DNA from 2 places in the Bradyrhizobium sp. GW821-FHT12B03 genome. Region 1 is predicted to be linked to the other one. Evidence: riboswitches for the same ligand, from Rfam matches in the RefSeq annotation. Region 1 holds a riboswitch; the other holds the start of a gene.
What was found. Region 1 has a riboswitch for glycine ahead of AC1RUR_RS20795 (D-amino acid dehydrogenase). Riboswitches for the same ligand answer to the same signal wherever they lie in the genome.
Positions count from the first base shown of each region.

Region 1 (12,127 bases):
TCATGGGTGCGACGATCGAGCGCATCGCCGGACGGCAAGGCTTTGGCGGCGTCATCCGCGCGCGCTTCCCGCACCCGAAGCAGGGCGAGCCGGGCATCCTGATCGCCGGACACATGGATACCGTCCATCCGGTCGGCACCATCGAGAAGCTGAAATGGCGGCGCGAGGGCAACAAGTGCTACGGCCCCGGCATCTACGACATGAAGGGCGGCAACTATCTCTCGCTGGAAGCGATCCGGCAGCTGGCGCGCGCCTCGTTCACCACGCCGCTGCCGATCACCGTGCTGTTCACGCCGGACGAGGAAGTCGGCACGCCCTCGACGCGCGACATCATCGAGGCGGAAGCAGCGCGCAACAAGTACGTGCTGGTGCCCGAGCCCGGCCGCGCCGACAACGGCGTCACCACCGGACGTTACGCCATCGCGCGCTTCAATCTCGAAGCGACGGGCCGGCCGAGCCACGCCGGCGCGACGCTGTCGGCAGGCCGCTCGGCGATCCGCGAGATGGCGCGGCAGATCCTCGCGATCGATGCGATGACCACGGAGGACTGCACCTTCTCGGTCGGTGTTGTGCATGGCGGACAATGGGTCAATTGCGTTGCTACGACCGCGACTGGCGAGGCGCTCTCGATGGCCAAGCGCCAGGCCGATCTCGACCGTGGCGTCGAAAGAATGCTGGCGCTTTCGGGCACGGCCAATGACGTCACCTTCAAGGTGACGCGCGGCGTGACGCGTCCGGTGTGGGAGCCGGATGCCGGCACGATGGCGCTCTACGAAAAGGCGCGCGGCATCGCCGAACAGCTTGGCGCAAAGCTGCCGCATGCAAGTTCCGGCGGCGGCTCCGACGGCAACTTCACCGGCGCGATGGGCATCCCGACGCTCGACGGCCTCGGCGTGCGCGGCGGCAATGGCCATACGCTCGAGGAGTTCATCGAGGTCGATAGTCTGGTCGAGCGCGGCCGCTTGATGGCCGGATTGCTGGCGACACTGGAGTAAATTGAATCAATTTCGCACTGCACAATGCGTTGGCAGTCGCGGTCGAAATTTAGCCTTGTCTAAAAATGAGGCGTATCGTACTGCTCGCCCGTCCACGCGACGATGCGGGAGAGATCGCAACGAAGGTTTTCAGCTTTCGTTGCGGCGCCGACGGAGCAACCGCCCCGGAAACTCTCAGGCAAAAGGACTGTATCGTCAGGACGATCTGGAGAGAGACGACACGATTCCAATTGGTCGTGACGTCCACCGAAGGGGATAGTCCGCACCGGCCTCGTCGAGGTCCGCGCCGGATCAAGCTCTCAGGTAACCGTGACAGATGGGGCGCCGCCAACGGCCTTGTGGCTGGCGGTCAGCCGACTCTAACTCACGGGAGCCCCGAATCTGCCATGACCCATATCGCCATCATCGGCGCCGGCATCACCGGCGTGACGACTGCCTATGCCCTGCTCGAACGCGGCTTTGAGGTGACGGTGCTCGACAAGCACCGCTACGCCGCGATGGAAACCTCGTTCGCCAATGGCGGACAGCTCTCCGCCAGCAACGCCGAAGTCTGGAACAGCACCGCGACGATCCTCAAAGGCCTGCGCTGGATGTTCCGGCGCGACGCGCCGCTGCTGATGAACCCGCGGCCGAACTGGCACAAATATTCGTGGATGAGCGAGTTCGTCGCCAATATCGGCAACTACCGCGCCAACACGATCGAGACCACGCGGCTCGCGATCGAAGCCCGCAAGCATCTGTTCGAGATTGCAACGCGCGAAGGCATCGATTTCGACCTCGAACGCCGCGGCATCCTCCACATCTATCACGACAAGAAGGGGTTCGAATCCGGCCTGCGCGTCAACGCGCTGTTGCAGGAAGGCGGCCTCGATCGCCGCCCGGTGACATCAGAGGAAATCCGCACGATCGAGCCGACGCTGCGCAAGGACTATTACGGCGGCTTCTACACGCCGTCGGATGCGACCGGCGATATCCACAAATTCACCCGCGGGCTGGCGGAGGCCTGCAAACGTCGCGGCGCGACGTTCATCCACGACGCCAATATCGATTCGATCGCGCGCGCCGGCAGTGGCTTCGTCCTTGGCTGGGCCGATCTTGCAGCGAGCGATGCGATTGCATCCGCGCGCGGCACGCTGAAGGCGGACGGCGTCGTGGTCTGCGCCGGCGTTGCCAGCCGGCACTTCGCCGCCCTCCTCGACGAGCGCGTCAACGTCTATCCGGTGAAGGGTTACTCGATCACCGTGCAGCTCGATACCGCCGAAAGCCGCAGCGCGACGCCGACGGTCAGCCTGCTCGACGAAGCCGCCAAGATCGTCACCAGCCGGCTCGGCGCCGATCGTTTCCGCGTGGCGGGCACGGCCGAATTCAACGACTTCAACCGCGACATCCGCGCCGACCGCGTGCAGCCGCTGGTCGACTGGGTGCGCAACAACTTCCCCGCCGTCGAAACGTCGCGTGTCATCCCGTGGGCCGGGCTGCGGCCGATGATGCCGAACATGATGCCGGTGGTGCGCGCCGGGCGGATCCCGGGCGTGTTCTTCAACACCGGCCACGGCCATCTCGGCTGGACCCTGTCGGCGGCCACGGCGCAGATGATTGCCGGAACCATCGACGGCTGGCGCGGGCTCAATGCGCCGCCGACCGTGCCTTCACGTCAGGTTGAACTTGGAGTTGAACTTGGAGCTGAACTTGGGGTTGCGCGCGAGCTGCGTCATGCATCCTGAGTGGTCGCAAACCGACGCGGGGGCGGCCCCTTGCGACCGCCCTGCCCTTGGCACACAATTTGCCCCGAAAGGTCGGCATCTCCGGCCGGCTTTCCCAGCCCGCAGGCACGCATGATAGACACGATCGAATCCACGGGCGCCCCGAGGCCCCACACATTCCGCATCCGGAGATAGATGCATGCTAGGTTATCTCGTCCGCCGTGTTCTGGCCGCCGTGCCCGTGATGGGCGTCGTCGCGCTGTTCGTGTTCCTGCTGCTGCGGCTGACGCCGGGCGATCCCGCTGCAATTCTCGCCGGCGACAACGCGACGCCGGAACGGCTCGAGCGCATCCGCGACTCGCTCGGCCTGAACGAGCCGCTGATCGTGCAGTTCATCACCTGGGTGAACAAGCTGCTGCACGGCGACCTCGGCACGTCGCTGATCTCCAACCTGCCGGTCATCAAGATGATCAGCCAGCGCGTCGAGCCGTCGATCTCGATCGCGCTCTCGACCATCATCCTCGCCGTCATCGTCGCCGTGCCCCTGGGCGTGATCGCGGCGTGGAAGCACGGCACCTGGATCGATCGCTTCGTGATGGGTCTGTCCGTGCTCGGCTTCTCGGTGCCGGTGTTCGTGGTCGGCTACATCCTGATCCAGGTCTTCGCCATCGATCTGCGCTGGGTGCCGGTGCAGGGCTTCCGCAGCATCTTTAACGGCTTCGGACCGTTTTTCGAGCGCATCATCCTGCCGACCTGCGCGCTCTCCTTCATCTATATCGCGTTGATCGCACGCATGACGCGCGCGGCGATGCTCGACGTGCTCGGCGAGGACTACGTCCGCACGGCGCGGGCAAAGGGCATCAACGAGGTCGCGGTGATGATGCGGCATGCGCTGCGCAATGCCGCCGTGCCCGTGATCACCGTGATCGGTACCGGCTTTGCACTGCTGATCTCCGGCGTCGTCGTCACCGAGAGCGTGTTCAACATCCCCGGCATCGGCCGCCTCACGGTGGATGCGGTGCTGGCGCGCGATTATCCGGTCATCCAGGCGATGATCCTGTTGACGTCGCTGATCTACGTCATCGTCAATCTCCTGATCGACGTCGCCTACACGCTGCTCGATCCCCGGATCCGGTACTAGGGCTAAAGGATAAGAACAAAAATGTCCGTCGATAGCCTCCCCCAGTCATCCATTCCGATCACGTCGCCGCTGCGGCCGCGCTTCGGATTCCTCACCTCGACGCCGATCATCGCGGCGGCAACGGTCTGCCTGGCGCTGATCGTGCTCGTCTCGATCCTGGCACCGCTGATCGCGCCGCACGACCCGATCCAGCTTGCGCCGGCGCAGCGGCTGAAGCCCTCCTCGGCGCAGTTCCTGCTCGGCACCGACGCCTATGGTCGTGACCTCCTGTCGCGCGTCATCTATGGCGGTCGCGTCTCGCTCCTGATCGGCATCGGCTCGGCGATCATGTCGATCGCCATTGGTCTTGCGATCGGTCTCGTCTCCGGCTTCTTCAAGCTGGTCGATTCCGTGATGATGCGCATCATGGACGGCCTGATGGCGATGCCGAGCATTCTGCTGGCGATCGCGGTGGTGTCGCTGTCCGGCGCCAGCCTCTGGACCGTGCTGATCGCGATCACGATCCCCGAAGTTCCGCGCGTGGCCCGCCTGGTGCGCTCGGTGGTGCTGTCGGCGCGCGAGGAGCCCTATGTCGAAGCGGCGATTTCGGTCGGCTCATCCCTGCCGAAGATCATGTGGCGGCATTTGATGCCGAACACGATCGCGCCTCTGATCGTGCAGGGCAGTTACGTCTGCGCCTCCGCGATCCTCACGGAGGCCATTCTGTCCTTCCTCGGCGCCGGCATCTCGCCGGAGACGCCGACCTGGGGCAACATCATGGCCGAGGGCCGCCAGTACTTCCAGCTCAAGCCGACGCTGATCTTCTGGCCGGGCCTCCTGCTGTCGCTCGCCATCCTCAGCATCAATTTGATCGGCGACGCCGCCCGCGACGCACTCGATCCGCGCATGAAGCAGCGGGAAGGCAAGTGATGAGCGATCAAGCGATGACCAATCCCGTCCTCGACATCAACAATCTCGTCGTGTCCGTCGGCAAGAAGCCGAAGGGCGCGAACATCATCGACGGCATCTCGATCCAGGTGCACGAGCGCGAGACGCTGTGCCTCGTCGGCGAAAGCGGATCGGGCAAGTCGGTGACCTCGCTGACCACGATGGGCCTGTTGCCGAAGGGCACGCTGGTTCCGACCGGCGGCAGCGTCAAGCTGGTCGGCGAAGAGCTGCTCACGGCGACCGACCGCCGCCTGCGCCAGCTCCGCGCGACGCAGATGGCGATGATCTTCCAGGAGCCGATGACCGCACTCAATCCGGTGGTGCCGGTCGGCCGCCAGATCGACGAGGTCCTGCGCGCGCACACCGATCTCGACGCGAGGGCGCGCAAGAAGCGCATCCTCGACATGATGGAGCAGGTGCGCCTGCCCCAGGTCGAGCGCATCTTCGCCTCCTACCCGCACCGCCTCTCCGGCGGCCAGCGCCAGCGCATCATGATTGCGATGGCGCTGGTGCTGGAGCCGAAGCTGCTCATTGCCGACGAGCCGACCACCGCGCTCGACGTCACCACGCAGAAGCAGATCCTGACCCTGATCCGCGACCTCCAGCGCGACCACGGCACCGCCGTGCTGTTCATCACCCACGACATGGGCGTCGTGGCGGAGATCGCCGACCGCGTCGCGGTGATGCGGCAGGGCCGCCTCGTCGAGACCGGCAAGCTCGAAACCGTGCTGCGCAGTCCGACCATGGAATACACCCGCAATTTGCTCTCTGCGGTGCCGAGCCTGGTGCCGCGCGCTCCGCGTGAGGAGAGCCGCGAACCCGTGGTGCTGGAAGCCAACGAGCTCAGCAAGGTCTACAAGGAGCGCGCCTTTTTCGGCAAGGGCCGCGAGGTCGTCGCCGCCGACAAGGTGACGCTGACGCTTCGCAAGGGCCGCACGCTCGGCATCGTCGGCGAGAGCGGCTCCGGCAAGTCGACGGTGGCCCGCTGCATCGTCCGCCTGATCGACCCGACCTCAGGCGGCGTGCGCCTCGCCGGCCGCGAGATCTCGGACATCTCGCGCCGCCTGCTCCAGCCGCACCGGCAGAAGATCCAGATCGTGTTCCAGGATCCCTACCGTTCGCTCAACCCGCGCATCACGGTGGGCGAGAGCATCGCGGAAGGCCCGATCAATTACGGCGTCTCGCAAGCCGACGCGATGAAGCGGGCGCGCGAGCTGCTCGAGCTCGTCGGCCTGCCGGCCGACGCGGTGTCGCGCTATCCCCACCAGTTCTCCGGCGGCCAGCGCCAGCGCATCGCGATCGCCCGTGCGCTCGCGCTCGATCCGGACGTGCTGGTCGCGGACGAAGCGGTCTCCGCGCTCGACGTCTCCGTGCAGGCGCAGGTGCTGGAACTGCTCGACGAGATCCAGAAGCGGCTCGGCATCGCGATCCTGTTCATCACCCACGATCTGCGCGTGGCCGCGCAAATCTGCGACGAGGTCGTGGTGATGCAGCACGGCCGCGTCGTCGAACAGGGCCCCGCCGCCGAAGTGCTGACGCATCCGAAGGAAGCCTACACGAGGGCCTTGCTCGAGGCAGCGCCCGGGCGCGGCTGGGACTTCGCGAACTTCCGGCCGGTGTCGGAGGGTGTGGCGGCGAGCGCGTAAGATCTCCCTCCAATGTCGTCCTGGCGAAAGCCAGAACCCATTACCCCAGGAAGGAATTTGGCGAAGACCCGTCGTCCGGGACTCGCACCTCTCGCAATCGATAGACCTCGCGGTATGGGTCCTGGCTTTCGCCAGGACGACACCGAGAGTGTTGTCGTAGCTATGGTCCAACGAATACCGCATCCGCAGCATTCCCAAAACGATCTGACCCTATGCACGGCGCGATTGCTTCCCACCTTGCTCTCGCCGCAAGGCCAGGGCTAACGTCGACGCCCAACGTCGCGCACTTTCAATCGCCTGGACTGAATTGATGACACGTATCGCCGTCGGCGGCTTCCTGCACGAGACCAACACTTTCGCCCCGACGAAGGCGACATTCGCGGACTTCCAGCATGGCGGCGGCTGGCCGGCGATGACTGAAGGGCCTGATGTGCTGAGGGTGATGCGCCGCATCAATGTCGGGCTCGCCGGTTTCGTCGACAGCGCCGAAGCGAATGGCTGGGAACTGGTTCCGACGATCGCCTGCGGTGCCAGCCCCTCGGCACACGTCACCAAGGATGCGTTCGAGCGCATCGTGAAGGTGATGGTTGACGGCATCGCAGCCGCCGGCCCGCTCGACGCGGTCTATCTCGACCTCCACGGCGCGATGGTGACCGAGCATCTCGACGACGGCGAAGGCGAGATCCTGGCGCGCGTACGCCGCGTCATCGGCAAGGACGTGCCGCTGGTCGCAAGTCTCGACCTGCATGCCAACGTCACGCCCGAGATGATGGAACATGCGGACGCGCTGATCGCCTACCGGACCTATCCGCATGTCGACATGGCCGACACCGGCCGCGCCTCCGCGAAACACCTCGCGTTGCTGCTGAAGACGACGCAGCGCTTTGCAAAGTCGTTCCGCCAATTGCCGTTCCTGATCGCGATCAGCTGGCAGTGCACCAACGACTTCCCCACCAAGGGCATCTACGAGAAGCTCGCCGCGCTGGAGAGCGATGCGGTTCCGACGCTCTCCTTCGCGCCCGGCTTCCCCGCCGCCGATTTCCGCGATTGCGGGCCAAGCGTGTTCGCCTACGGCAAGACGCAGGAAGATGCCGACCGTGCGGCGGATGCCATCGTCAAGCTGATCGAGAGCCACGAGGACGATTTCGACGGCACAATCTGGTCGCCTGACGACGGCGTGCGCCACGCGATGGAACTGGCGAAGGGCGCCAGCAAGCCGATCATCATCGCCGACACCCAGGACAATCCCGGCGCCGGCGGCGATTCCGACACCACGGGCATGCTGCGCGCGCTGGTGCGCAACAGGGCGAGTGCCGCGACCGGCGCGATTTACGACCCTGAGGCGGCCAGGGCCGCGCATGCGGCCGGCGTCGGCGCCACCGTGACGCTGTCGCTCGGCGGCAAGTCCGGCATTCCCGGCGACGAGCCCTATCGCGAGAGTTTCGTCGTCGAAAAACTCTCCGACGGCCGCTTCATCGCATCCGGCCCCTATTATGGCGGCCGCGCGATGGAGATGGGCCCTTCCGCTTGTGTGCGCATCGGCGACGTTCGTGTCGTCGTCTCCTCGCACAAGGCGCAGCTCGCCGATCAGGCGATGTACCGCTATGTCGGCATCGAGCCGACCGAACAGAAGATCCTGGTCAACAAGAGCTCGGTGCACTTCCGCGCCGATTTCGAGCCGATCGCGGCAAAGCTGATGATCTGCGCCGCGCCCGGCGCGATGCCGGCCGACACCGCCACCCTGCCCTGGACGCGCCTGCGCCCGGGCATCCGCATCAAGCCGAACGGCCCCGTTTTCAATCCCCCTTCACGCTAACCGGACAGGAACACATGCCCACGCTCGAACGCATCGACGGCTATGCCGACGAACTCACCGCCATCCGCCGTGACATTCACGCCCATCCCGAGATCGGCTTCGAGGAAGTGCGCACCTCCGGCATCGTCGCCGACAAGCTGACGAGCTGGGGCATCGAGGTGCATCGCGGTCTCGGCGGCACCGGCGTGATCGGCGTCATCAAGGGCAAGGGTTCGAGCGGCAAGCGCATCGGCCTGCGCGCCGACATGGACGCGCTGCCGATGGAGGAGAACACCAATCTGAAATGGAGCTCCAAGATCCCCGGCCGCTTCCACGGCTGCGGCCATGATGGCCACACCACCATGCTGCTCGGCACCGCGCGCTATCTCGCCGAGACCAAGAACTTCGACGGCACCGTGCACCTGATCTTCCAGCCGGCCGAGGAAGGCCTCGGCGGCGCCCGCGCCATGATCAAGGACGGGCTGTTCGAGAAATTCCCGTGCGACGAGCTCTACGGCCTGCACAACGCCCCCGACCTCAACCATGGCGAGATCGCGATCCTCCCCGGCCCCGCGATGGCCAGCGCCGATTTCTTCGACCTCCGCATCACCGGTTACGGCGCGCATGGTGCGATGCCCGAGCGCTCCAAGGACGCGGTGATCATCGCGACCACGCTGGCGCAGGCGATCCAGACCATCGTCAGCCGCAACGTCGAGCCGTTGCAGGCCGCGGTCGTGTCGATCACCCAGATCCATGCCGGCTCCGCCTACAACGTCATTCCCGGCGACGCGCATCTGTGCGGCACCATCCGCACCTTCTCGAAGGAAGTCCGCACCCTGATCAGCGAACGCATCCGCACGATCTGCGCCGGCATCGCCAGCGCCTATAGTTGCGCGATCGACGTCGACATCCGCGACACCTTCAACGTGCTGGTCAACCAGGTCGAGCAGTCCAAGGTGGTCGAGGAGGTCGCGCGCACCATCGTCGATCCCGCCAAGGTGATCACCCGCGCCCAGCCGAAGATGGGCAGCGAGGATTTCGCCGACATGCTGGAGACCATTCCCGGCGCCTATTTCTGGGTCGGTCATGACGGCTCGGTGCCCGTGCACAATCCCGGCTTCGTGCTCGACGACAAGATCCTGCCGATCGGGGCAAGCATGTTCGCCCGCATCATCGAAACGCGCATGCCGGTGGGCTAGCAATGCATAAAAAGAGCGTCGAGGAGGCGGTCACCTCGCTGCACGATCTGTCCGCGGTCGACCTGATCGCGGGCTATCGCGCCAAGCAGTTCTCGCCGAGCGAGGTGCTGGAGGATGTGCTCACGCATGTCGCGGCGTGGGAGCCGCACCTCAAGGCGCTCTATGCATTCGACCCCGACGGCGCGCGCGAGGCCGCAAAGGCCTCCACCGCGCGCTGGACTGGCGGCGAGCCATCCGGCCCGCTCGATGGCGTGCCTGTCACGGTGAAGGACAACATCGCGACCAAGGGCGTGCCGGTGCCGCTGGGGGCTGCCAGCGTCAAGCTCGTGCCGGCCGAGAAAGACGCGCCGCCCGCCGCGCGGCTGCGCGAGGCCGGCGCGATCATCTTCGCAAAGACCACCATGCCCGATTACGGCATGCTGTCCTCCGGGCTCTCCTCTTTCCATGCGCTCGCGCGTAATCCCTGGGACCTCAGCAAGAATCCCGGCGGCTCCAGCGCGGGCGCAGGCGCTGCGGCGGCGGCCGGGTATGGCCCGCTGCATCTCGGCACCGACATCGGCGGCTCGGTCCGCCTGCCCGCGGGCTGGTGCGGCCTCGTGGGATTGAAGCCGAGCTTCGGCCGCGTGCCGATCGATCCTGTCTATGTCGGCCGCGTCGCCGGCCCGATGACCCGCACGGTCGACGATTGCGCACTGATGATGAACGTGATCGCAAAGCCTGACCGGCGCGACGGCATGAGCCTGCCCGCCGAGCCGCTCAACTGGAAGGGGCTGGAGAAGTCTCCGCGAAAACTGCGCATCGGCCTGATGCTCGATCCCGGCGTCGGCCAGGCGCTGGAGAAGCCGGTGCGCGAGGTCGCGGTGAAGGCCGCCAAGGCATTCGAATCCGCCGGCGCCGTGATCACCGAGGTTGACGGCATCCTCACGCGCGAGATGCTCGACGGCCTCGACAATTTCTGGCGCGCGCGGATGTGGGACGATCTGTCCAAGCTGTCGCCGGCCGAGCAGGCCAAGGTGCTGCCCTACATCTTCGAATGGGGCGAGTCCGGCGCAAAGCTGTCGGGCGTCGACGTCATCAGGGGTTTCAACCAGACCATGGCGATCCGCGCTGCGGCAGGAAAGCTGTTCTGCGAGCTCGATTATGTGATCTCGCCGACCGCGCCGAACGTGAACTACCCGGCCGACTGGGCCTCGCCGACCAACGATCCGATGAAGCCGTTCGAGCACATCGCCTATACCGTGCCGTGGAATATGTCGGAGAACCCTGCGATCTCCCTCAATGGCGGCTTCGACGCCAAGGGCTTCCCCATCGGGGTACAGATCGTCGGCCGCCGCTTCGACGATATCGGCGTGCTCGGCATGGCCAAGGCGTTCGAGGGCCTGCGCGGCGCGCAGCGACCCTGGCCCAAGCCGCCAAAGAAGTAGCTCTCGTCATCCGGGGAAGCGCCCTTTAGGCGCAAGCCTGGATGACCTGGGACAGGCAGCATGCCGAGCCTCTTGCTTACCCTCCCCTGGAGGGGGAGGGTCGGCTCACATTGAGCGGAGCGAAATGCGAGACGGGGTGGGGTGACGGTCTCTCCGCGTCCAGCAGTGCCCGTGTGGAGAGATCACCCCACCCCGCTCGCGCTTCGCGGGATCGACCCTCCCCCTCCAGGGGAGGGTAAGAGCCTCTGCCGCTCACGCAGTGAAAAGAACAAAGGAAGGAAACCACCATGGCGTATGAGACGATCAAATACGAGGTCGCCGAGCAGATCCTCACCATCACGCTGAACCGGCCCGACAAGCTCAACGCCTTCAACGCGCAGATGCAGGCAGAACTGATCGACGCCTTCGACGCCGCCGACGAGGACGACAATGTCCGCGCCATCATCGTCACCGGTGCCGGCCGCGGCTTTTGCGCGGGCGCCGATCTTTCGTCGGGCGCCGACACGTTCGATCGCGACGCGCGCCGCGGGCCGGTCAAGCGTTTCGCCGACGGCAAGGTCGACTACGGCGATCCGCAGGTGCGCGATGGCGGCGGTCAGGTGACCTTGCGCATCTTCAAATGCCTCAAGCCCGTGATCGCCGCGGTGAACGGCCCTGCCGTCGGCATCGGGGTCACCATGCAGCTCGCGATGGATATCCGCATCGCCTCCGAGGCCGCACGCTTCGGCTTCGTGTTCTCCCAGCGCGGCATCGTGCCGGAGGCCGCCTCGAGCTGGTTCCTGCCGCGCATCGTCGGCATCTCGCAGGCGCTGGAATGGTGCTATTCCGGCCGCGTCTTCCCGGCGCAGGAGGCGCTTGCGGGGCGTCTCGTCAGCAAGGTCGTGCCGCCGGATGATCTCCTGCCGACCGCCCGCGCGCTCGCCCGGGAATTCGTGGCCAAGACCGCGCCGGTGTCGGTGGCGCTGATCCGCCAGATGATGTGGCGCATGATGGGCGCCGACGATCCCATGGAAGCCCACAAGGTCGACAGCCGCGGCATCTACGCCCGCGGCCGCTCGGAGGACGTCAAGGAAGGCGTGGTGTCGTTCCTGGAGAAGCGGCCGGCGCAGTTCAAGAACAAGGTGTCGAGCGACATGCCCGACTATTTCCCGTGGTGGACGGAGCGGGAGTACAAGTGACGCTCTCGTAGGGTGGGCAAAGCGAAGCGTGCCCACGATCTTTATCCATCACGAAGGAATGGTGGGCCCGGCGCTTTGCGCCTTTGCCCACCCTACGGCACCTTCACTCCATCACCAGC
Region 1 covers NZ_JBXAQU010000010.1:208,425-220,551, forward strand. Annotated here, with positions in the region: gene AC1RUR_RS20790 (M20/M25/M40 family metallo-hydrolase) at 1-995, shown strand, start outside; glycine riboswitch at 1,091-1,195, shown strand; glycine riboswitch at 1,199-1,313, shown strand; gene AC1RUR_RS20795 (D-amino acid dehydrogenase) at 1,382-2,719, shown strand; gene AC1RUR_RS20800 (ABC transporter permease) at 2,898-3,839, shown strand; gene AC1RUR_RS20805 (ABC transporter permease) at 3,861-4,748, shown strand; gene AC1RUR_RS20810 (ABC transporter ATP-binding protein) at 4,763-6,412, shown strand; gene AC1RUR_RS20815 (M81 family metallopeptidase) at 6,723-8,228, shown strand; gene AC1RUR_RS20820 (M20 aminoacylase family protein) at 8,243-9,406, shown strand; gene AC1RUR_RS20825 (amidase) at 9,409-10,830, shown strand; gene AC1RUR_RS20830 (crotonase/enoyl-CoA hydratase family protein) at 11,118-12,008, shown strand; gene AC1RUR_RS20835 (NADPH:quinone oxidoreductase family protein) at 12,112-12,127, opposite strand, start outside.

Region 2 (12,127 bases), on a different contig from region 1:
GCGCCTCGCTGAACTACGGCCTGCTGCGCAACTACCCGGTCTATCTCTCGACCAAAAACACGATTCTGAAGGTCTATGACGGCCGCTTCAAGGACATCTTCCAGGACATCTACGACCGCGAGTTCAAGAAGGAATTCGAGGCCAAGGGCCTGACCTACGAGCACCGCCTGATCGATGACATGGTGGCCTCGGCACTGAAATGGTCCGGCGGCTATGTCTGGGCCTGCAAGAACTACGACGGCGACGTGCAGTCCGACACGGTCGCGCAGGGCTACGGCTCGCTCGGCCTGATGACCTCGGTGCTGCTCACCCCCGACGGCAAGACCGTGGAAGCCGAGGCCGCCCACGGCACCGTGACCCGCCACTACCGCGAACACCAGAAGGGCAAGGAGACCTCGACCAACTCGATCGCGTCGATCTTCGCCTGGACCCGTGGCCTCGCCCACCGCGCCAAGCTCGACAACAACGCAGAGCTCGCCAAGTTCGCCAACACGCTGGAGAAGGTCTGCGTCGACACCGTCGAGGCCGGCTACATGACCAAGGACCTCGCGCTGCTGGTCGGTGCCGACCAGCGCTGGCTCTCGACCACCGGCTTCCTCGACAAGGTCGCCGAGAACCTGACCAAGGAGCTGTCGGCCTGAGCCGACCGCAATTTCGCCCGACTGGGCCGGACATCATCACGGGCCGCATCTTCGGATGCGGCCCGTTTGTTTTTGAGAGAGCTCTTGCGGAGATCCCCATGTTCATCAAGCTTGCCGCTCCCGCCCTGCTGCTCGCGGTCCTGATCGGACCGGCCGGGGCCGCGGAGCCGCTTCCCGAGGCCATCGCCGCTCCGGGCGAGATCGCCGTGCTCAGCGTCCACGCCGAGGGCGCGCAGGTCTACGAGTGCAAGGCCGGCGCTGAGGGCAAGCTCGCCTGGGCTTTCCGCGAACCGATTGCGACGCTTCTGTTCGAGGGCAAGACCATCGGACGGCACTATGCCGGTCCGAACTGGGAGCACGCCGACGGCAGCGCCGTGGTCGGCAAGGCCATCGGCAACGCGCCGGGCGCCACAGCTGCCGATATCCCCTGGCTGAAGCTGGAAGTCGCCTCCCGCCGCGGCAGCGGCACGCTGACGCCGGTTATCACCGTCCAGCGCATCAACACCCATGGCGGCAAGCTCGAGGGTTCTTGCGACAAGGCCGGCGAGTTCAAGAGCGCGCCCTACTCCGCCGAGTATGTCTTCCTGAAGAAGGGTTGAGGCCAATGCTCTTCATGGTGATCGAACGCTTCAGGGACCGCGATCCCATCCCGGTCTACCGCCGCGTGCGCGACGAGGGCGTCAAGTTTCCGGAAGGGCTGAAATATCTCGGCAGCTGGATCGAGCCGAATTTTGATCGCTGCTTCCAGCTGATGGAATGCGACGACGCCCGCCTGCTGCAGGAATGGGTTTTGAACTGCCAGGGCTTTGGCATGACCTTCGAGATCGTGCCCGTTGTCCCCAGCAAGGAGACGCGCGAGGTCGTGGCGCCCTTCCTCGACGGAACGTGACGGCTACGCGCGGCCCTCATCTTCCGGTTCGGCCTGTGCGAGTTCAGCCAGTGCGAGATCGCCGGTATCGGCGAGCCGCGCCTTGGCGGTGGTGTGGACGTGCTCGGCCAGCGTCGGCATGCGCTCGATCAGGGCGTGAAAATCCTGGGCATCGAGCAGCAAGAGGCGCGTCTTGCGCGTCGCCGTCACCGTGCCGCTGCGCTTGGTCTTGTGCAGCAGCGCGATCTCGCCGAAGAAGGTGCCGTCGGTGAGCCGCACATGCTGGTTCGGCAGCACGATCTCGACCTCGCCGGCGGTGATGAAATACATCGACGAGGCGGCATCGCCGCGGCGAACCAGGATCTCGCCCTGCTCGATGGTGCGCGCGCGCAAGAGCCGCATGATGTCGGCGATCTCGGAGGCCGACAGGTGCGAGAACAGCGGCACCCGTGCCAGCATGCCCCAGGTGACGACGAAGTCGCGCCGCTTCACCTCTTCGGCAAAGGCGGTGGAGATGATCGCGACCGGCAGCGCGATCATGGCGAAACCGCTGACGATGGCGAATGTCGAAACGAACTTGCCGAGCGGCGTCACCGGCACGACGTCGCCATAGCCGACGGTGCCGAGCGTCACGATCGCCCACCACATCGCCTGCGGGATGGTGCCGAGCTTGTCCGGCTGCACGTCGCGCTCGATGGCGTAGAGCAGCGAGGCGAAGGTCAGGACCGCGCCGATCAGGATGACGATGCAGCCGATCAGCGCGCGCCGCTCGGCATGGACGGCGGCGAGCAGCGAGCGCATCGCCGGCGAATAGCGGATCATCTTGAAGAACGGCAGCACGCCGAGGGCTGCCAGCGTCGCATGCCGGCCGGTGGCGAGCACGATCGCGGCGGGCAGGAACGCCATGAGGTCGATGATGCCGAGCGCGGAGAAGGCGTAGCCGAGCCGGTCGGACAGCGCGGACGCCTTGCGCTGGGTGTGTCCGGCCACCGTCCACATCCGCGCGGCATATTCCAGCGCGAACACGATCACGGCGAGGATGGTGATGCCTGCGAACAGCGCGCCGAACCGCGCATCCAGATCCGGCACCGAGGCGAGGATCATCGCGATCACGTCGAGCACGATGACGCCGATGATGATCTGGATGAAGCGCGATCCGACCGAGTAGGCCAAGGGATCGTGCTCCAGCAATTCGTAGAGATGATCCCTCAAGCCGGGGTCGCGAAGCCCAATTCCTCGCGGAACGGGGGACATGGTGCTTAAGCGCCCGCCATCGCTTTTTCGATCGCGGTGAGCGCCGCGGCCGCGTTGGCCCCATCGGGGCCGCCGGCCTGCGCCATGTCGGGCCGGCCGCCGCCGCCCTTGCCGCCGAGCGCCTCGGAGGCGACGCGGACGAGGTTCACGGCGTTGAAGCGCGCGGTCAGGTCCGCGGTGACGCCGACCACGATTCCGGCCTTGCCGTCCTCGGTGACGCCGACGATGGCGACGACGCCCGAGCCGATCTGCTTCTTGCCGTCGTCGGCCAGGCTCTTGAGATCCTTCATCTCGATGCCCTCCACCGCGCGCGCCATCAGCTTGACGTCGCCGACTTCGCGCACGCCGCTCGCTGCGCCATTGCTGGCAGCAGCGCCGCCGCCCATCGCGAGCTTCTTGCGGGCGTCGGAGAGCTCGCGCTCGAGCTTCTTGCGCTCCTCCATCAGGGCTGCGATGCGCGCCGGGACGTCGTCGATCGAGGTGCGCAGCTCGTTCGCCGCGGTCTTCGCCAGCGCCATGGTGTCGTTGGCGTGGCGCCGCGCATAGTTGCCGGTCAACGCCTCGATGCGGCGCACGCCGGAGGCGACCGCGCTCTCGCCGGTCAGCGTGATCAGACCGATGTCGCCGGTGCGCTTCACATGGGTGCCGCCGCAGAGCTCGACCGACCAGCCGAGCGCGTTGGCGCCGCGCTCGCGCGCGGTCCGGCCCATCGAGACGACGCGGACCTCGTCGCCGTATTTCTCGCCGAACAGCGCGCGCGCGCCGGCCTCGCGGGCCTCGTCCACGCCCATGACGCGGGTGGTGACCTCGTCGTTCTCCAGCACCACGTCGTTGGCGATGTCCTCGACGCGGGCGAGCTCCTCCGCCGTGATCGGCTTGGGATGCACGAAGTCGAAGCGCAGCCGATCCGGCGCGACCATCGAGCCGCGCTGGGCGATGTGGTCGCCCAGCACCTGGCGCAGCGCCTCGTGGATGATATGGGTCGCCGAGTGATGCGCGCGGATCGTCGAGCGCCTGCCATGGTCGACCTCGAGCTGCAGCGCGGTGCCGAGCTTCACCTCGCCGCTCTCCACCGTGCCGACGTGAACGAAGAGATCGCCGAGCTTCTTCTGCGTGTCGGTGACGCGGACCTTGAGGCCGCCTTCCCCGAGCAGCACGCCGGTATCGCCGACCTGGCCGCCGGACTCCGCGTAGAACGGGGTCTGGTTCAGCAGCAGCGCGCCGGTCTCGCCGGCCTTGAGGCTGGCGACTTCCGCGCCGTCCTTGACCAGCGCGGAGACCACGCCTTCAGCGGTCTCGGTCTCGTAGCCCAGGAATTCGGTGGCGCCGAGCTTCTCGCGCAGCGGGAACCAGATCGCTTCGCTTGCCGCCTCGCCCGAGCCCTTCCACGATTCCCGCGCCTTGGCCTTCTGGCGCTCCATCGCGTCGGTGAACGAAGCCTGGTCCACGCTGATGCCGCGCGACTTCAGCGCGTCCTGCGTCAGGTCGAGCGGAAAGCCATAGGTGTCGTACAGCGTGAAGGCGACGTCGCCGTCGAACATGTCGCCCTTCTTCAGCGAAGCGCTCTTCTCGTCGAGGATGGCAAGGCCGCGCGTCAGCGTCTTGCGGAAGCGGGTCTCTTCCAGCCGCAGCGTTTCCTCGATCAGATTTTCCGCACGCATCAGCTCCGGATAGGCCTGGCCCATCTCACGCACCAGCGCCCAGACCAGGCGATGCATCAGCGGCTCCTTGGCGCCGAGCAGCTGCGCATGGCGCATCGCGCGGCGCATGATCCGGCGCAGCACATAGCCGCGGCCTTCATTGGAGGGCAGCACGCCGTCGGAGACGAGGAAGGCGGACGAACGCAAATGGTCGGCGATGACGCGGAACGAGGCCACCGTCTGCTCGTTCGGCCCGCTGCCGAGCGCGGAGGCCGTCGCGTCGATCAGGTGGCGGAACAGATCGGTCTCGAACACGCTGTCGACGCCCTGCATGATGCAGGCCATGCGCTCCAGGCCCATGCCGGTGTCGATCGAGGGACGCGGCAGATCGACGCGCTCCTCCTTCGTCACCTGCTCGTACTGCATGAACACGAGATTCCAGAATTCGAGGAAGCGGTCGCCGTCCTCTTCCGGCGAGCCCGGCGGCCCGCCCCAGATGTGCTCGCCGCGATCGATGAAGATCTCCGAGCACGGGCCGCACGGGCCGGTGTCGCCCATCGCCCAGAAATTGTCCGAGGTCGGGATGCGGATGATGCGGTCGTCGGAGAAGCCGGCGATCTTCTTCCAGAGGCCGTGCGCCTCGTCGTCGGTGTGATAGACCGTGACGAGCAGCTTGTCCTTGTTCAGCCCGAAGTCCTTCGTGATGAGCGTCCAGGCCAGCTCGATCGCGCGCTCCTTGAAATAGTCGCCGAACGAGAAGTTGCCGAGCATCTCGAAGAAGGTGAGATGGCGCGCGGTGTAGCCGACATTGTCGAGGTCGTTGTGCTTGCCGCCGGCGCGCACGCATTTCTGCGACGTGGTGGCGCGCTGGTACGGCCGCTTCTCGACGCCGGTGAAGACGTTCTTGAACTGCACCATGCCGGCATTGGTGAACATCAACGTGGGGTCGTTGCGCGGCACCAATGGCGAGGACGACACGATCTCGTGGCCGTTCTCGGCAAAGAAGTTCAGAAAGGTCGACCTGATCTCGTTGACGCCGCTCATGTTCATCCAATCGGGTGTGCCAGAGCATGATCCGGAAAAGTGTGAAGCGGTTTTCCGGAAAGATCATGCTCAAACAAAGAGCTAAAGCGCGATGATTCTGATCGCGCTTTAGGACCCGCTTTACTGCCATCCAAACCGGTGATCTCGGCTGTTATCTGCGGGCCAAAGCGCTTTTAGACAAGGCCAGCTTCGCTGTCCAGAAACTGTGCAACGTGATCAGTGGGTTGCCGCAGGCGCTCAATCCCGTTGAAAGGCGCTGGCGCCGCGTTGACAGGCTTGGCCGCCCTGTGGTCTTTACCTATTTGTATCGTACGGCCACGTCGGGAGAGACCGGCATTGGATGCCGGCGCCGAAGGAGCAACCGCCCCGGAAACTCTCAGGCAAAAGGACCGCGTGGCTTTGACGACATCTGGAAAGAGGCGCCGACGGGCTTAAGACCCGGACAGCGTCCGCCGACGGGATAATACTCTCAGGCACAGCGACAGATGGGGCTTCGATTGGTTGCTTCCGGGGAATCGTCCCCGGGGAACCGCCGAGGGCCCCGTAATGCCAGTGCGCGACGACCAAGATTCCCTGAAAAAGACGCCCCTTCACGGGCTTCATGTCTCCCTCGGCGGCAAGATGGTGCCGTTCGCGGGCTATGACATGCCCGTGCAATATCCGGCCGGCGTGCTGAAGGAACACCTCCATACCCGCAGCCAAGCCGGCCTGTTCGACGTCTCCCATATGGGCCAGATCGCGCTGCGGCCGAAATCGGGGAGGATCGAGGACGCCGCCCGCGCGCTGGAACGGCTGGTGCCGCAGGACATCGTGGCGATCGCGCCGGGACGGCAGCGCTACGCCCAGTTCACCAATGACGATGGCGGCATCCTGGACGACCTGATGGTCGCCAATTTCGGCGATCACCTGTTCCTGGTCGTCAACGCCGCCTGCAAGGCCGCGGACGAGGCGCATCTGCGCGCGCATCTGTCGGACGACTGCATCATCGATTCGCTGGCCGACCGCGCGCTGGTCGCGCTGCAGGGCCCGAAGGCGGAAGCTGTGCTGGCGAAATTCTGTGCAGAGGTATCAGGCATGAAGTTCATGGACGCCGGCCCGCACGGGGTTGCCGGCCTCGCCTGCTTCGTCTCGCGCTCCGGCTATACCGGCGAGGACGGGTTCGAGATTTCGGTGCCCGCTGCCGATGCCGAACGGCTTGCGAAGACGCTGCTGGAAAACCCCGACGTGATGCCGATCGGCTTAGGGGCCCGCGACAGCCTGCGGCTGGAAGGCGGGCTCTGCCTCTACGGCCACGACATCGACACCGCCACCACCCCGGTCGAGGCCGCGCTGGAATGGTCGGTGCAGAAGAGCCGCCGCACCGGCGGCGCCCGCGCCGGCGGCTTTCCCGGCGCCGAAAAGATCCTCGCTCATTTCGATCACGGCGCATCCCGCCGCCGCGTCGGCCTGCGTGCCGAGGGCCGCGCGCCGGTGCGCGAAGGCGCGCTGCTGTTTGCCGATAGCGCAGGCGGCGCGCCGATCGGCAAGGTCACATCGGGCGGCTTCGGCCCGAGCCTGAACGCGCCGGTCGCGATGGGCTACGTGCCCGCCGCATCGAGCGCGCTCGGCACCAAGCTCTTCGCCGAGGTGCGCGGCCAGCGCCTGCCGCTCGCGGTCGCCGCCATGCCCTTCGTGAAAAACACCTACAAACGCTGAGGACAAGACAATGACCACGACGCTGTACACTTCCGACCATGAATGGCTCGCCATCGACGGCGACGTCGCGACCGTCGGGATCACCGACTATGCGCAGTCCCAGCTCGGCGACGTCGTGTTCGTCGAACTGCCCAAGCTCGGCCGCGCGCTGAAGAAGGCGGAAGCCGCCGCCGTGGTGGAATCGGTCAAGGCCGCCTCCGACGTCTACGCGCCCATTTCCGGCGAAGTGCTCGAGACCAACGCCGAGCTCGCCGCCGAGCCCGCGCTGGTGAACTCGGACGCGCAAGGCAAGGCCTGGTTCTTCAAGATCAAGATTGCCGACAAGAGCGAACTCGGCGGCCTCATGGATGAAGCCGCGTACAAGGCACATACGGCGTGACGATATGAGCCGAGCCCTCTCAACATACTCACTGTCATGCCCCGCGAAGGCGGGGCATCCAGTAAACGCAGCCGCTTCGGCTAGAGCCGAGAGGCCGCGGCGTACTGGATCGCCCGCCTTCGCGGGCGATGACAGCAACTCTTAGAGCGAGGACCCATGATGACCGCGCACCGCAAATCCAACGGCGACACCGCCGCCACTTTCGTTCGCCGCCATATCGGCCCCTCGGCGCGCGATGTCACCGCAATGCTCGAGACCGTCGGCGCCAAGAGCGTCGACGCGCTGATGGCGGAGACGCTGCCGGCCTCGATCCGGCAGGCCGCCCCGCTCGATCTCGGCAAGGCGCTCAGCGAGACCGAGGCGATCGCGCATATGGCCGAGCTCGCGCGCGAGAACCAGGTCTTCACCTCGCTGATCGGCCAAGGCTATTCCGGCACCATCCTGCCCGCAGTGATCCAGCGCAACATCCTGGAAAACCCGGCCTGGTACACCGCCTACACACCCTACCAGCCCGAGATCAGCCAGGGCCGGCTGGAGGCGCTGCTCAACTTCCAGACCATGATCTGCGACCTCACCGGGCTCGACGTCGCCAACGCCTCGCTGCTCGATGAAGCCACCGCGGCGGCCGAAGCGATGGCGCTGGCGGAGCGGCACTCGCATGTCGAAGCGAAAGCCTTTTTCGTCGACAAGGACGTGCATCCGCAGACGCTGGCGGTGATGCGCACCCGCGCCGAGCCGCTCGGCTGGCATCTGGTCGTCGGCGATCCCCTCACCGATCTCGACACCGCCGACGTGCTTGGCGCGCTGCTGCAATATCCGGGAACTTCGGGCGCGGTGCGCGACCTCAGGCCCGCGATCGCAGCATTGAAGGCCAAGGGCGCGCTCGCGATCGTCGCCGCCGACCTGCTGGCGCTGACGCTGCTCGCCTCGCCCGGCGAGCTTGGCGCCGACATCGCGATCGGCTCGGCGCAGCGCTTCGGCGTGCCGATGGGTTATGGCGGACCGCATGCGGCCTACATGGCGGTGCGCGATGCGCTGAAGCGTTCGCTGCCCGGCCGCATCGTCGGCCTCTCCGTGGATTCGCGCGGGATGCCGGCCTATCGGCTCGCGCTGCAGACCCGCGAGCAGCACATCCGCCGCGAGAAGGCGACCTCCAACATCTGCACCGCGCAGGTGCTGCTCGCCGTGATTGCTTCGATGTATGCGGTCTATCACGGCCCCGAAGGGCTGACGCAGATCGCACGCAATGTGCATCGCCGCGCCTCCGTGCTCGCGGCCGGCCTGCGCAAGCTCGGCTTCGCGCCGCAATCGGAAAGCTTCTTCGACACGCTGAGCGTCGATGCCGGTGCCAGGCGCGCCGAGATCGTCGCGCGCGCGGCCGCCGAAAAGATCAATCTCGGCGTCGGTGATGCCGACTTGCGCATCGCGCTCGACGAGACCACCACGCCCGCGACGGTCGAGGCCGTCTGGCGCGCCTTCGGCGGTACGCTGTCTTACGCCGAAATCGACGCCACGACGCGCGAGGCGCTGCCAGAGGCGCTGAAGCGCGGCACCGCCTTCCTCACCCATCCCGTCTTCCACGCGCATCGCTCGGAGACCGAGATGCTGCGCTACATGCGCAAGCTCAGCGACCGCGACCTCGCGCTCGACCGCGCGATGATTCCGCTCGGCTCCTGCACCATGAAGCTGAACGCCACCACCGAGATGATGCCGCTGACCTGGCCGGAATTCGGCTCCCTGCACCCGTTCGCCCCGCGCGAGCAGGCACGCGGCTATCACGCGCTGTTCGCGCGGCTGGAGAAGTGGCTGTGCGACATCACCGGCTATGACGCGATCTCGCTGCAGCCGAACTCGGGCGCGCAGGGCGAATATGCCGGCTTGCTCGCGATCCGCGGCTATCATGCGGCGCGTGGGGAGAGCCATCGCAAGATCTGCCTGATCCCCTCCTCCGCCCACGGCACCAACCCGGCCTCGGCCGCGATGGTCGGCATGGACGTGGTGGTGGTCGCCTGCGAGAAGAACGGCGACGTCGACGTCAATGATCTCCGCGCCAAGGCGGAAAAGCATGCGAACGACCTCGCCGCTGTGATGATCACCTATCCCTCGACCCATGGTGTGTTCGAGGAGCACATTCGCGAGATCTGCGACATCGTGCATGGCCATGGCGGCCAAGTGTATCTCGACGGCGCCAACCTCAATGCGCAGGTCGGCCTCAGCAGGCCCGGCGATTACGGCGCCGATGTCAGCCACCTCAATCTGCACAAGACGTTCTGCATTCCGCACGGCGGCGGCGGCCCCGGCATGGGCCCGATCGGCGTCAAGGCGCATCTTAAGCCGTTCCTGCCTGGACACCCTGCAACGAACGGGGACGCGCCGGTGGGTCCGGTCTCGGCCGCGCCGTTCGGCTCGGCGTCGATCCTCACCATCTCCTACATCTATATCCTGATGATGGGCGGCGAAGGATTGAAGCGCGCCACCGAGATCGCGATCCTCAACGCCAACTACATCGCAGCCAGGCTCGATGCGCACTTCCCGGTGCTCTACAAGAACGAGAAGGGCCGCGTCGCCCATGAGTGCATCGTCGATCCCCGCGCGCTAAAGACGACATCAGGCGTCACCGTCGACGACATCGCAAAGCGCCTGATCGATTACGGCTTCCACGCCCCGACCATGAGCTTCCCGGTGCCGGGCACGCTGATGATCGAGCCGACCGAGTCGGAATCGAAGGCGGAGCTGGACCGGTTCTGCGATGCCATGATCGCGATCCGGAAAGAGATCGCCGAGGTCGAGGCCGGCCGCTTCGAGATCGCGGCCTCGCCGCTGCGTCACGCCCCGCATACGGTGCACGACATCGCGGACGACGATTGGAAGCGCGCCTACACCCGCGCCGAGGGCTGCTTCCCCGCGGGCAGCTCGCGCACCGACAAATATTGGAGCCCGGTCGGCCGCGTCGACAACGTCTATGGCGACCGCAATCTGGTGTGCTCGTGCCCGCCGGTGAGCGATTACGCGGAAGCCGCGGAGTAAGGGATCGTAGGGTGGGTTAGCGGGCGGATGCGCGAAGCGCCGTCGGCTGCGTAACCCACCACTTCTGTCTCTGCAGATACGAACAGTGGCGGGTTACGCCGAGCGGCTGCGCTTCGCGCAGACCATTCGGCTAACCACCCTACGGCACGGTGCCCGCGGCACCATCCCCCAAAACGAAACGGGCCCCGAAGACGTCGGCAACTCAACGTCCTCAGCGCCCGCTCCTCGCGAAAAACTTTTCGCGTTAAGTCTTACTCGTCCGCGGGCTCCTCGCCGTCGGCGTCGCGCTCGGGCGTGCCGGCGAGAATCTGCTCGGCGATCAGGCCGGAGTTCTGGCGGATCGCGGTCTCGATCTTGGCGGTGATGTCGGGATTGGCCTTCAGGAACGCCTTGGAGTTCTCGCGGCCCTGGCCGAGACGCTGGCTGTCATAGGAGAACCAGGCGCCTGACTTCTCGACGATGCCGGCCTTGACGCCGAGATCGAGGATCTCGCCCATCTTGGAGACTCCCTCGCCGTACATGATGTCGAACTCGACCTGCTTGAAGGGCGGCGCCAGCTTGTTCTTCACCACCTTCACGCGCGTGGTGTTGCCGACCACTTCGTCGCGCTCCTTGATCGCGCCGATGCGGCGGATGTCGAGGCGGACGGAGGCGTAGAATTTCAGCGCATTGCCGCCGGTGGTGGTTTCCGGCGAGCCGTACATCACACCGATCTTCATGCGGATCTGGTTGATGAAGATCACCATGGTGTTGGACTTGTTGATCGAGGCGGTCAGCTTGCGCAGCGCCTGGCTCATCAGACGGGCCTGAAGGCCCGGCAGCGCATCGCCCATCTCGCCCTCGAGCTCGGCCTTCGGCACCAGGGCCGCGACCGAATCGACCACCAGAACGTCCACCGCACCCGAGCGCACCAGCGTGTCGCAGATTTCCAGCGCCTGCTCGCCGGTGTCCGGCTGCGAGATCAAGAGCTCGTCGATGTTGACGCCCAGCTTGCGCGCATAGACCGGATCGAGCGCGTGCTCGGCGTCGATGAAGGCACAGATGCCGCCCTTCTTCTGCGCTTCCGCCACCGTGTGCAGCGCCAGCGTGGTCTTGCCCGAGGATTCCGGCCCGTAGATTTCCACGACGCGCCCCTTGGGCAGGCCGCCAATCCCGAGCGCAATGTCGAGCCCGAGGGAACCGGAGGACACCGCCTCGACGTCCATCGAGCGGTCGTTCTTGCCCAGCTTCATCACCGAGCCCTTGCCGAACTGGCGCTCGATCTGGGAGAGCGCGGCGGCCAGAGCTTTACTCTTGTCCATGGAAGATCCTTCGACGATACGCAGGGCAGTTGCGGACATTGGGTCGTGCTCCTTATGGCGAGGATTCGCTAGGGGGACAAACGATTGGCGAGGCGGGCCGGCGATAAAACCAATGTACCCTATTTGTTCCAGGTTCGCAATATGTTCTTTTGCGGATTTCGAGCAGATATATACCTGAACATGTAATCTAGATCAGGTACATCTTCGTCTGCCACAACTAGCCCTAGAGTCGGGCGGAGGCAGGCATGGCCGTTAAGAATTTTTTCAGAACCGCTGCC
Region 2 covers NZ_JBXAQU010000016.1:108,824-120,950, forward strand. Annotated here, with positions in the region: gene AC1RUR_RS26890 (NADP-dependent isocitrate dehydrogenase) at 1-641, shown strand, start outside; gene AC1RUR_RS26895 (DUF3455 domain-containing protein) at 740-1,240, shown strand; gene AC1RUR_RS26900 (DUF3303 domain-containing protein) at 1,246-1,530, shown strand; gene AC1RUR_RS26905 (cyclic nucleotide-gated ion channel) at 1,534-2,763, opposite strand; gene alaS (alanine--tRNA ligase) at 2,769-5,447, opposite strand; glycine riboswitch at 5,759-5,848, shown strand; gene gcvT (glycine cleavage system aminomethyltransferase GcvT) at 5,994-7,142, shown strand; gene gcvH (glycine cleavage system protein GcvH) at 7,153-7,521, shown strand; gene gcvP (aminomethyl-transferring glycine dehydrogenase) at 7,681-10,548, shown strand; gene recA (recombinase RecA) at 10,800-11,888, opposite strand; gene AC1RUR_RS26935 (hypothetical protein) at 12,095-12,127, shown strand, end outside.
Region 2: another riboswitch for glycine. It lies ahead of gcvT (glycine cleavage system aminomethyltransferase GcvT); the one in region 1 lies ahead of AC1RUR_RS20795 (D-amino acid dehydrogenase).